Regions from separate parts of the Anaerobutyricum soehngenii genome, predicted to be linked through region 2. Evidence: riboswitches for the same ligand, from Rfam matches in the RefSeq annotation. Region 2 holds a riboswitch; the other holds the start of a gene.

Region 1 (5,397 bases), on a different contig from region 2:
AAAGAGAGTAACCATAGCGGGAAGCCAGAGATTCTGCTGTTAATGTGTCTTGAAGGTGATTTTCTATGTATGTGGTACAATCTTTTATTACTTCTAAAGAATTATTTTTATTCACGATCTCTCCTTTCCGCAGTTTCTATGAGTGCAGTCGGTGCGACTGCTCGACTTGAATATAAATATCATACACCAATACACAGGTTATGTTTTATAAATATTGTACCAGAGAAAAGAAAAAAGACTTTTCCAGAGTTGCGAAGTTTATTTGAAGAAGAGAGATTGTCCGTAGTGGGAGTTGTAAATTGACAGAATGTTAGTGGTGATTTACAATATAACTAAAAAACATTTGGATATTAAAAAAATAATATTCAAGTCGAGCAACTGCGAGACTTGGCGCGTGATTCTGGTCAGCATAAGCTGACATATTCTTTACAGAATCACTGCGCATCCTCGCGGAGCGTTTATCTCAGTCGGAGATTGGACTCCCACTGAGACAAATTTGCTGTCACTCACCACCTGAAGGAGGTGGGAGTCTTCTCGACTGAGATAAAATAACAGAGAAAATGAAAGAAAAAGAAATAGAAATAATAGAAGGATAGAGAAAATGAACACAGTGAATGAGACAAAAACATTTTCCTCACTTCCGGAGGAAGAATCAGCTTTATGGGAACGTATGAGAGACACTCTTTTGTGCCTTCAGACAGATAACAGCATTTCGGTAAAAGATCTGGCAAGCAGACTGGCATACTCTACGCAGGAATTCCTTTATCTGGCTGACATTTTCTTTGACAATTCTCTTGATGCAATCAGGGAACAGGTGCAGGGATTAAATATTGAAGAGGATTATACAAATCAAGTCCTTCCATTTGAACGGATTCCTGATAGTTCTATGATAGAATATAAAGTTGTGAGAAGAATGGCACAGACAGTAGAGGCAGATATGCTGCCTTTAGAAGGTGATGTTTTTCAAAACGGAATGGAATATATCGAGAAGGATGTAAAGGAAAAGTGGAAGGAGAGGGAGCGTGCCGGAGAGTATATGCAGTTTTGGTGGCATGATGATTCATACCATTTCTTTTATATGATCGGGCAGGAAGTTCCAAAAGATGCCGGAAGGGAAAGTGAAAAGAAGAGAATTGATATTGGGGCATCGGATTATGCAGTTTTTACGTTAAAAGAGCAATATTGGGATAAACAGGCACCGGATATGATAAAAATGTTGATAAAATATGCGTTATGTGACTGGATAAAGCAAAGTGAAATGCACTATGACAATCGGAAAATGTATTTTATTTCTTTTGAAAACGGACTGTACTCAGTATATCTTCCTCTTGAAAAAAGAATGCATTCGGATTATGTAATGAAAAATAAAAAAGAGGAGAAAAAGATTTATGGAGTTGACGAGTGGATTAGTTATATTGATGAGCATATTACGGAGAATTTAACAGCAAAAGGCCTTGCAAAGCTGTTTCATTATTCCGAGAAACATTTAAAAAATATTTTCCAGCTTTATTATGAAACGAGAATCACCGATTACATAAAACAGAGAAAGCTGTACTTTGCTGCAGAAGAATTAAAAGAAGGAAAGAATCCGGAAAAAGTATGTGCCAAATATCAATTTGCAAGTTATAGCGTTTTTTCTAATGCATTTCGCAAAGAATACGGCGTTGTTCCGGCAAAGTATTACCGAATGGAATTTCAGAATATTGCATGGATCAATTACATTGATGAGCATATTACAGAAGATATCACACCAGAGATGATGGCGGAACATTTTAACTATTCCAGAGACTATTTTCGCAAAGCCTTTCAGGATGATTTTGGAATGGGACTTAGTGCGTATATCAGTCAGAGGAAAATACAAAAAGCAGCCAGAGAATTACGTCAGGGTGTCAAGGTGGCCAGTTTAGCAAAAAAATATGGTTTTAAGTCGAGAAATGGATTTGATAAAGCCTTCCGCAAAGCCTTTTGTACCAGTCCTTCCAAATATGCTAAAGCAAACACAGAAGTTGTTGACTTAAATCAGTTTTACTCAGAATATAAAGATAAAATGAAAGTATCCTTTATGGACATTGATGATATCAAAATGATTGGCTGGACGATTATCCCAAATCGTGGACGGGAAGTAGATATACCGGCACAGGTAGCATTCTGGCTCGATGAGGATTCACCGTACTTCAAGAAAATGAACTCTGTAGCCGGAAGTGCGAATGGGAATGATAAGATTGCCATGTGGTATCATGACCCGGAATGTATCAATATTCAATATGTACTTGGACCGGTTGTAAACAACTTCACGAATGTGCCGGACGATGCTGTGAAAATAGAGATAGCCGCCGGACGATTTGCTGTATTTGAAACAGACCGCGAAAGCGATGTGGATAATCTCGCAGATACCATCCGTATGTTTTCCCGATGTGTTTTTTATGGCTGGATAAAAGAACACCGCGATATGGTCTCTTTACAGAACTTTACTTTTGAAAGATATATCAATAAAAAAGTATACATATATGTTCCGATAAGCGTAAAATAATGAAGATAAAACAAAAGTTGTGTTATCTATAATAAGCCAAAAAAGAAAAATGCCCCGTCAGATTATTTAGTCTGACGGGATTTTTTTCTGCAAAAAATGTCAAGCCTTTTTTAAAAAAATCTAAAAAAGGTTCCAAAATGACGAAAAGACATCCGTCTGGTTGGAATACTTTTTAGAAAAGCCATGTTATAATAAATGTACAAAAAAATACATTCTATTTTAAGAAAGTTGGTACAAACCACACAGGCTTACCCCTACTGTGAAAGCGGATGCCCTCACAAATTACCACTGGATCTTCCGGGAAGGTGTGAAAAGGCAGAAGAAGCTTAAGTCAGGATATTTAAAATAGAATTCTAATGAACAGGACTTTGGGTGGGAGTGCTGAGTACATTCATTCGATATGTTTAGAGAAAACTTTACAGAAGTCAAAAAGCAAGTCTCAGTTTATTTGTTTTTATCCAATTATTTCTATCCGAAAGTCCCACACATAAAATCCTGACACAGCGTTTGGAAATTATAAATATCTGTAATTTTCAAACGGGTAATATCAAAGGAGGTAAAACAACAATATACAGTTATTTCATATGCAGATAATAATGTGAGAGTAGTTGAGACCACAATAAAAAAAGGTTCAGTAGAGAAAGCATATAAGCAGATAAATCGTATAGAAGTTGTTTTAAATCAATATATTGCTAAAGGAGCTATCCGTTGGCAATGGGAGTCGCGACCCCTTAGTAACATGTAGACAAAACCAAAGAATGCTATCTAAATAGCGGAGTTTCTAAAGGAGGAAGATTTATGAAGACTTTAAAAAGAATGCTCGCAGTGATGCTCGCAGTAGTTATGATGATGGGACTTGGTGTAACATCAATGGCAAGGGAAAATGTTTATGATTCAAGTGTATCTGTAGTGTATGAAGTTCAGAAATATCCAGACTCAAGTAAGTATCAGCAGTCTAAGTTACCTACGGCTGCTGAATGGAAAAAAACTTATGTGTTTAATAAAGCAGAAAATAAGACAGCTAAAGATGCTATTGAAGAAACAGCTAAGCAGTTAAGTCCTGAAGCAGGAGCTGTAACAGGAATAAATAAAGATGGTGATACCTATATTGATAGTATCTTTACGCTTCCAACTATTAATAATTATGGAACAGATGAGAATGGAAAAAATACATGGGAAGGATATTACTGGAAGATTATTGTAACAGGTTTAGATGAAGAAGGAAATGAAGTTATTTTTGATTCTCCGGTATATGCTAATAAAATTCCGTTAGGTGTTGAGCATGAATTTACTAATGAATATGATACAACAACATTTCCAATTACATGTACTGTAACTAAGATTACAATGCAATATTGTTATGATTCTATGTCTTGGTAAGTAATAATTAAATGAGAAAAAACACTTAATTTAAAATAAAAATAAAGGGGTGTCGCAGTAATATTTTGATAATTGTAACTGTGACAGCCCCTTTTTAGAAAAGGAAAGAGCTATGGAGAAGATTGATAAAAGACAAAAATATTTTTTTATTCTAATAAGTGTATTGTTTTTCTTTGCATTTTGTAGTAAGCAAAATATTTATGCAGAAGAAGTAAATAGAAATAATATTTTACAGTTAGATACCGTAGAGGGGTATGATACAAGTAAGGGCATTGAAATAACAAAGCCATATGGAGATAATAGATTATATTTTATTCAATATAATTATGGAATAGGTGCAATAAAAGAGCTGGTATTTAAGGGAAAAGTATGTAATGAAAATGTTAAATTAACAGCAGATACGAATCTTACAGTTGGAGATATAGAGCAGGTTGTGGGAAATAAACCAACCGTCAATCAAAATGGGAATGAATACGAAATATCCTATAAAATGGGAGATAAAAAAACAGGAATTAATTCTTGTATTATAAGAGTAAATGCGGAATATGAAGGAAACGAATATGAATATATGTTTGCTTTTGTTGCAAAAACAACAGCAAAAAATAATATTTTATTAAAAGATTATACTAATAACTATGTTTTAGATAATGGACAGATTGTTCAGAATGAGTCTAAAACAGTACAGGTAGTAAAAGTCGGAGCGGATACTAAAGAGGTTTCTGTCGAATGTTTAAGAGAAAGTTCCAAAGCATCAGGAGTGTTAAGCAATGAAAAAAGTGTATTAATGGGCTGGCTTAGTGATGGTTTGACTTATGTAAGAGTGAATGGAGGAAAATATACTAGAGTAAATGCATCAGGTGACAGATTAGGAGAAAATTGGTCTCAGAATATTCCATTAAAAGCTGGGTTAAACATTGTAGATGTTTCTGTAGAAAGAGCGAACTCAGGATATATTAGAAATACAGCAGGATTAGATGCAAATTTAATTAAAGAAGGTTTGACTTTATCAGGAAAAGAATTTAATACTAAATATTTAAATTATTCATATATTATTTATCGAGATGGTGGAGAAACAGGGAATCCATCAATAAATTCAGAGACTTCTTTAAAATATGTGGAAGTAACGCAATTAGGAGATTCTCGGATTGCTATGGCTTCATATCCAGTTAAACAAGAAAACGATGAATATACGATTGCATTGCCATTACAGCTTCCAAAATCAGGAACTACAGTTTATAATAAGATTATTCTTGGTTTAATTCCTACAGATGGCGGCGCAACAGTTGAAATTTTAGATGATGATGCTACTAATTATACAGCATGCGGTGATTGGATTGGTATGTATCATGCAGCTAAGGTTACAAATGCGGACGGTTCAGTAAAAGATTCTATTAAAGTTAGAGTCACAGCATCTGATGGAACCAAAAAAGATTATAAGATGCATCTTCTTCAAACATCTAGTGATGCTTCTGTTAATAAGATTACTT
Region 2 (5,397 bases):
ACTTTATTTCTTGGCATTGTTTTATCCGTATCTTTCGCCTGTCTTTCCTATGCTGGACTTTTAAAGCTTGGGGAAGTCTTTCTCCATCTTTCTGTGCGGCATGAAGCCGGATATATCTGTGCCATGTTATTTATCATTCCGGGATTTCCTTTTATCACCAGCGGTATTGACCTTGCAAAACTGGATATGCGTTCCGGTATTGAACGACTCGGTTATGCTCTGATCATTATTTTAGTTGCAACAATGTCTGCCTGGATCATGGCTTTGATTCTCCATCTTCAGCCGGTTGACTTTTTAAAAATCTCATTACCATTATCTGATTGGATCCTGTTCCGGCTTCTTGCAAGTTTTTGCGGTGTATTTGGTTTCTCTATTATGTTCAACAGTCCTGTTCCGCTGGCAGTAACCGCCGCATTGATCGGTGCTATTGCAAATACGCTGCGTCTTGAACTTGTTGATCTGATAAACTTTCCTCCTGCCGCCGCCGCATTTATCGGCGCTTTGACCGCAGGTCTTCTTGCCTCTTTGATAAAAAATAAAGCTGGGTATCCAAGAATCTCTGTCACAGTTCCTTCGATCGTTATTATGGTTCCGGGGCTTTATCTTTACAGAGGATTCTACAACCTTGGTATTATGTCCCTTGCTACTTCCGCAACCTGGTTTGCTTCTGCAATTTTAATCATTCTGGCTCTGCCGCTTGGATTGATCTTTGCCAGAATACTTACCGACAAAACCTTTCGGTATTGTACCTGATCGGATCGCACTATATTTTTCTGCTTCTATTTCTATTGTTCCTTACATAGAGTATCGCCATCGCTGCCGCTGCAATTCCCCAGGATATTGGATAAGATAATGCTACTTTATCCGGGGAAGGATTCTTTGCCATAAGCGCAAATAATGCAACGATCCGGAAGCCGCAGAAACTGATCACCGTTACGATCATTGGCAGAAAGGCCTTTCCAAAGCCTCTTAAATTACTGCTGAAGCATTCAAGAACGGTGTAAAAAAAGTAAAATGGAAAGGTTACTTTTACGATTTCTAATGTCTGCGCTGCTACTGCAGCATCTTTTGTAAATACATTTAAAATCACCGGCATCGCTATGATAAGCAGTATACAGGCAGCAAATGTAATGAGCGATCCTCCAAAAATACAAAGTCTGTTACCCTTTTTGATTCTTTCCCAGTTGCCGGCTCCATAGTTTTGTCCAATAAAGGAAACAACCGCCTGTCCAAGTGCGACAATTGGCAGGTAGACAATTAACTCCACTCTGAAATAGACTGTAAACGATGCTACTGAAGTAACACCTAATGTATTAATCTGTGACTGTATGATAATATTGGACAAGGTGATAATAATTGACTGCACCCCAGCCGGCACACCTACTTTTAGTATATCCGTAAATTCTTTCAGGCTGCAATCTGAAAAACGAATCCGCAGTGCATACGGTTTTTTTAATCGATATAAATGGATCATGACTCCGATAGCCGCAAATGTCTGGGAAAATAACGTTGCAAACGCTGTTCCTTCTACTCCCATATGAAAAACATATAAAAATATAAAATCCGCAAAAACATTGATGATCCCGCCAAAAAACTGATATAGCATCGGTGTTCTGGAATCGCCCAGTGCTCTTAGTACACCGCTTAAAAGATTATAACTGACTACAGATATCATACTGGCCATATAGATACGGAGGTATCGTACTGCGAGTGGAAAAATACTCTCCGGCGTACCCATCCAGGTTAAAAATACCGGAGATAAGACCAGACCGATCACTGTTAAAAAGAAGCCTCCGATTATTCCCGTCCAAAAGATCGTCTGTATCAGTTTCTTTAATTGTTCAAAGCGTCTTGCTCCATAATGTCTTGCCGCAAAGACATTCGTCCCTACAGCCATTCCGTTAAAAAATCCGATCATACAGGTTACGATCAGACCACTGGCTCCAATCGCCGCCGATGCTTTCGTCCCAAGAAGCTGTCCAACAAAAATAAGATCTACTGTACTGTAAAGCTGCTGAATAAGACTCGAACCCAAAAGGGGAAGAGCAAATAAAAGTATGCCCTTCCCTACGCTGCCTTTAGTTAAAGTATGGCTGTTATTTTTCAAATCATATCCTCCCACATCTCACGAGAATGAATTCCGGCATGATCGTCATAATGTTCTTTACGATGTTTATGAAGTTCATCATGTGTATGCTGGTGTGTATTTCCCATATCATCAATACAGATATCATAATGTCCATATGCAATTAATGGAGAATTCTCCGGAACAGAATAAGAAATTGTCTGATACAGAATGATTGCGTCTTCTTTTAAACGAAATTCTTCGATGACATTTCCAAAATAATCTTTTAATTCTCCTAAAAGCTCACCGGCTTTCACAATCTGGCCTGCCTTCTTTTTCGGGAACCAGCAGCCCGCCTTTTCTGAATCAACATAATGTGCATGATTCATATGTTTTGGTACACGCATCTGCATTTCTGCTAACGTTGGTCTTGTCTTTAACATACCGATACGGCGAAGAATATTCTTTACATCTTTCTGTGAGGCGGCTACTTCCTCTTCTGACCACATACCATTACATCCACGCTCAATCAGTACCGATGGAATTCCCAACGTTCCGGCATAATTATATGCTCCACCTTTTCCACTTTGTGACTTCACATAAAATGGCATATCTGCTGCCTGTGCCATTCTTTCTGCTTCCGCTACGGTCTCCTCCGGAGCGTTACCGACACAATAAATAAATGGTGTTAAATCCTCAAACCAATCTCCATTATGTACATCGATATAATAATCTATTTTTGAAAAAATCTCTTTTTCTATAAAATATGCCAGCTTATCCGTATACGTTCCATTCGCATCCCCCGGAAATACCCGGTTGAGATTCTTTCCGTCTTCTGCAGAAACACTGACCGTTCTTGCTTTAAATCCATTTACATTGACAATATGAAGCAGGATAAGAATTCCTTTAATGTCTTTAGGCTGAAGCTTTGCTGCCAGTCCTGTGACACACTCAATTCCTACATATTCTGCATTGTGAATTCCTCCGTCTACTAAAACCGTATGTCCCTCTTCCTGTCCATAGATTAATGTTACGGGTAATTCATCCTCTGTAAAAGGCAGCTTTAAAAATCCACATACCTTTTCACCCTTTTCTACATAAAGATTGCCTAACTGAAATCCCATAAACTTCTACATAACCTCCTTTAACAATACTGTATCTCAAAATGATTCCCATCCATAAAGAGTATTCCGTATATTCAAACAAAAAGTACTCCTAAATTGCCTCTTCTCCTATAGGATGGCTGCTTTTTATGATAAGAAAAAGAGACCTATACTCACTATAAGTCTCTTCATCTATCGTATTCTAAATTTTCAATCATAAATCACCTAATAAATTTGAAATAGATTGGAATCCCAATTCCATCGCAAATCATATAGTCGATTTATGTGCGAGATATACAGCTCTCTTAAAATTCCGTAAGATGAGTTGACTAAACATATAAGCAGTTCTCCTGACTTGGTTCTCCATCGGTACATCCTTCCCAAAATATAATATCTCAGTGGCTTATTGTACAGACTCCCCTTACAGTGACGGATTCGCTCCGGACTCTCACCGGATTCTCTTTTCATCCCTTCGGAACTTATATGCTGTGTATCTAATTCTCATCTATTGTAACATAGGCTTTTTCAGCTGGCAACTGTATCTTAGGGTAAAAGTTAGTTATTACTTACCTTAATTAGTTCTATAAATTTATCATGAATTCTGTCATTTCCAGTTAATTCCGGATGAAATGAGAATGCTAACTGATTTTTGTAAGCAACTCCCACAATTTTTTCCTCTACTTGTGCAAGGATTTCCACATTTTTTTCGACAGATTCAATATACGGAGCGCGGATAAATTCCATAGGAAATGTTCCGATTCCTTTAATCTCTCCCTCATAATAGAAGCTTCCAAGCTGCCTTCCGTATGCATTTCTCTTTACAGTAACCGGTAACGTAGCAAAGCAGCGATTCTCATCGTTTGAAATATTCTGTGCCAGTAAAATAAGACCGGCACAGGTAGCCAAAACCGGAAGACCTTCTTCTATTTTTTTCTTTAAAGGTTCAAACATAGAAAGTTCTTTTAAAAGTCTGCTCTGTACGGTACTTTCTCCGCCCGGCAGAACAAGGCCATCAAAATCCTGTTCTAAATCTTCTGCCTTTCTAAGCTCTACTGTCTCCACACCAAGTCTTTCTAATGCTTTTTCATGTTCTATAAAGGCCCCCTGGACCGCAAGTACCGCAACCTTCATTTTGTTTTCCTCTCTTTATTTTCCTCTCTCTGCCATTAATAACTGAATCTCACTCTCGTTAATGCCGACCATCGCTTCTCCTAAATCAGCAGAAAGCTCTGCAAGCATTTTGGCATCTTTATAATTTGTAACCGCTTTTACAATCGCATCTGCTCTCTTCTTTGGATTACCGGATTTAAAAATACCAGAACCAACGAATACTCCCTCTGCACCAAGCTGCATCATCAATGCCGCATCTGCCGGAGTTGCAACTCCACCGGCTGCGAAATTAACGACTGGGAGTCTTCCGGTATCGTGTACTTTTAACACTAATTCATAAGGAACTCTTAACTCTTTTGCTACTTCAAAAAGTTCATCCTGTCTCATAGAAGTAATGCGTGCAATCTCACGATTCATCATACGCATATGACGTACTGCCTGTACAACATCACCAGTTCCAGGCTCTCCTTTTGTACGGATCATAGAAGCACCTTCATTGATTCTTCTGAGTGCTTCTCCTAAATCTTTTGCTCCACATACAAATGGCACTTTAAACTGTTTTTTATCAATATGATAAACATCATCTGCCGGAGAAAGAACTTCACTCTCATCAATATAATCAATCTCGATTGCTTCAAGAATCTGTGCCTCTGCAAAATGTCCAATACGGCACTTTGCCATAACCGGAATAGAAACTGCTTCCTGAATGCCGCGGATCATCTTTGGATCGCTCATTCTTGAAACTCCACCGGCTGCACGAATATCCGCTGGAATTCTCTCTAACGCCATAACAGCACATGCACCAGCTTCTTCTGCAATCTTTGCCTGCTCCGGAGTAGTAACATCCATGATGACACCACCTTTTAACATCTGAGCAAGTTCTTTATTTAATTCATATTGTTTTTCTGCATTATTATTCATGATAAACTCCTTTCATTTTCCCGATAAAATATTGCCTTTTTCATTTGCATCTGCCCGTATAGTACAGCAAAAATGACCATATTGAAATATCCAATTTAGATATAGTCAATATGGTCACTTTGTTTCTTTTTGGAGTTTATTTTGCTTTTTATTCGCTTTTCCTATCGGTTTAATATAGTCAGTTTAAAATGTCACTGT

The links. A riboswitch is a leader RNA that binds a small molecule or an ion and turns the genes downstream of it on or off. The one in region 2 is predicted to bind cobalamin.
Region 1: linked by a shared signal. The riboswitch ahead of FYJ25_RS03555 (hypothetical protein) and the one ahead of FYJ25_RS00830 (M14 family metallopeptidase) in region 2 are both predicted to bind cobalamin.

Annotation. Positions count from the first base shown of each region.
Region 1 is NZ_VULP01000004.1:89,829-95,225, forward strand. Features, by position in the region: gene FYJ25_RS03545 (AraC family transcriptional regulator) at 1-115, opposite strand, end outside; gene FYJ25_RS03550 (helix-turn-helix domain-containing protein) at 602-2,530, shown strand; cobalamin riboswitch at 2,731-2,892, shown strand; gene FYJ25_RS03555 (hypothetical protein) at 3,329-3,910, shown strand; gene FYJ25_RS03560 (hypothetical protein) at 4,023-5,397, shown strand, end outside.
Region 2 is NZ_VULP01000001.1:191,198-196,594, reverse strand. Features, by position in the region: gene FYJ25_RS00840 (threonine/serine exporter family protein) at 1-753, shown strand, start outside; gene FYJ25_RS00835 (MATE family efflux transporter) at 764-2,107, opposite strand; gene FYJ25_RS00830 (M14 family metallopeptidase) at 2,104-3,189, opposite strand; cobalamin riboswitch at 3,492-3,666, opposite strand; gene pdxT (pyridoxal 5'-phosphate synthase glutaminase subunit PdxT) at 3,724-4,299, opposite strand; gene pdxS (pyridoxal 5'-phosphate synthase lyase subunit PdxS) at 4,315-5,199, opposite strand; gene FYJ25_RS00815 (sensor histidine kinase) at 5,383-5,397, opposite strand, start outside.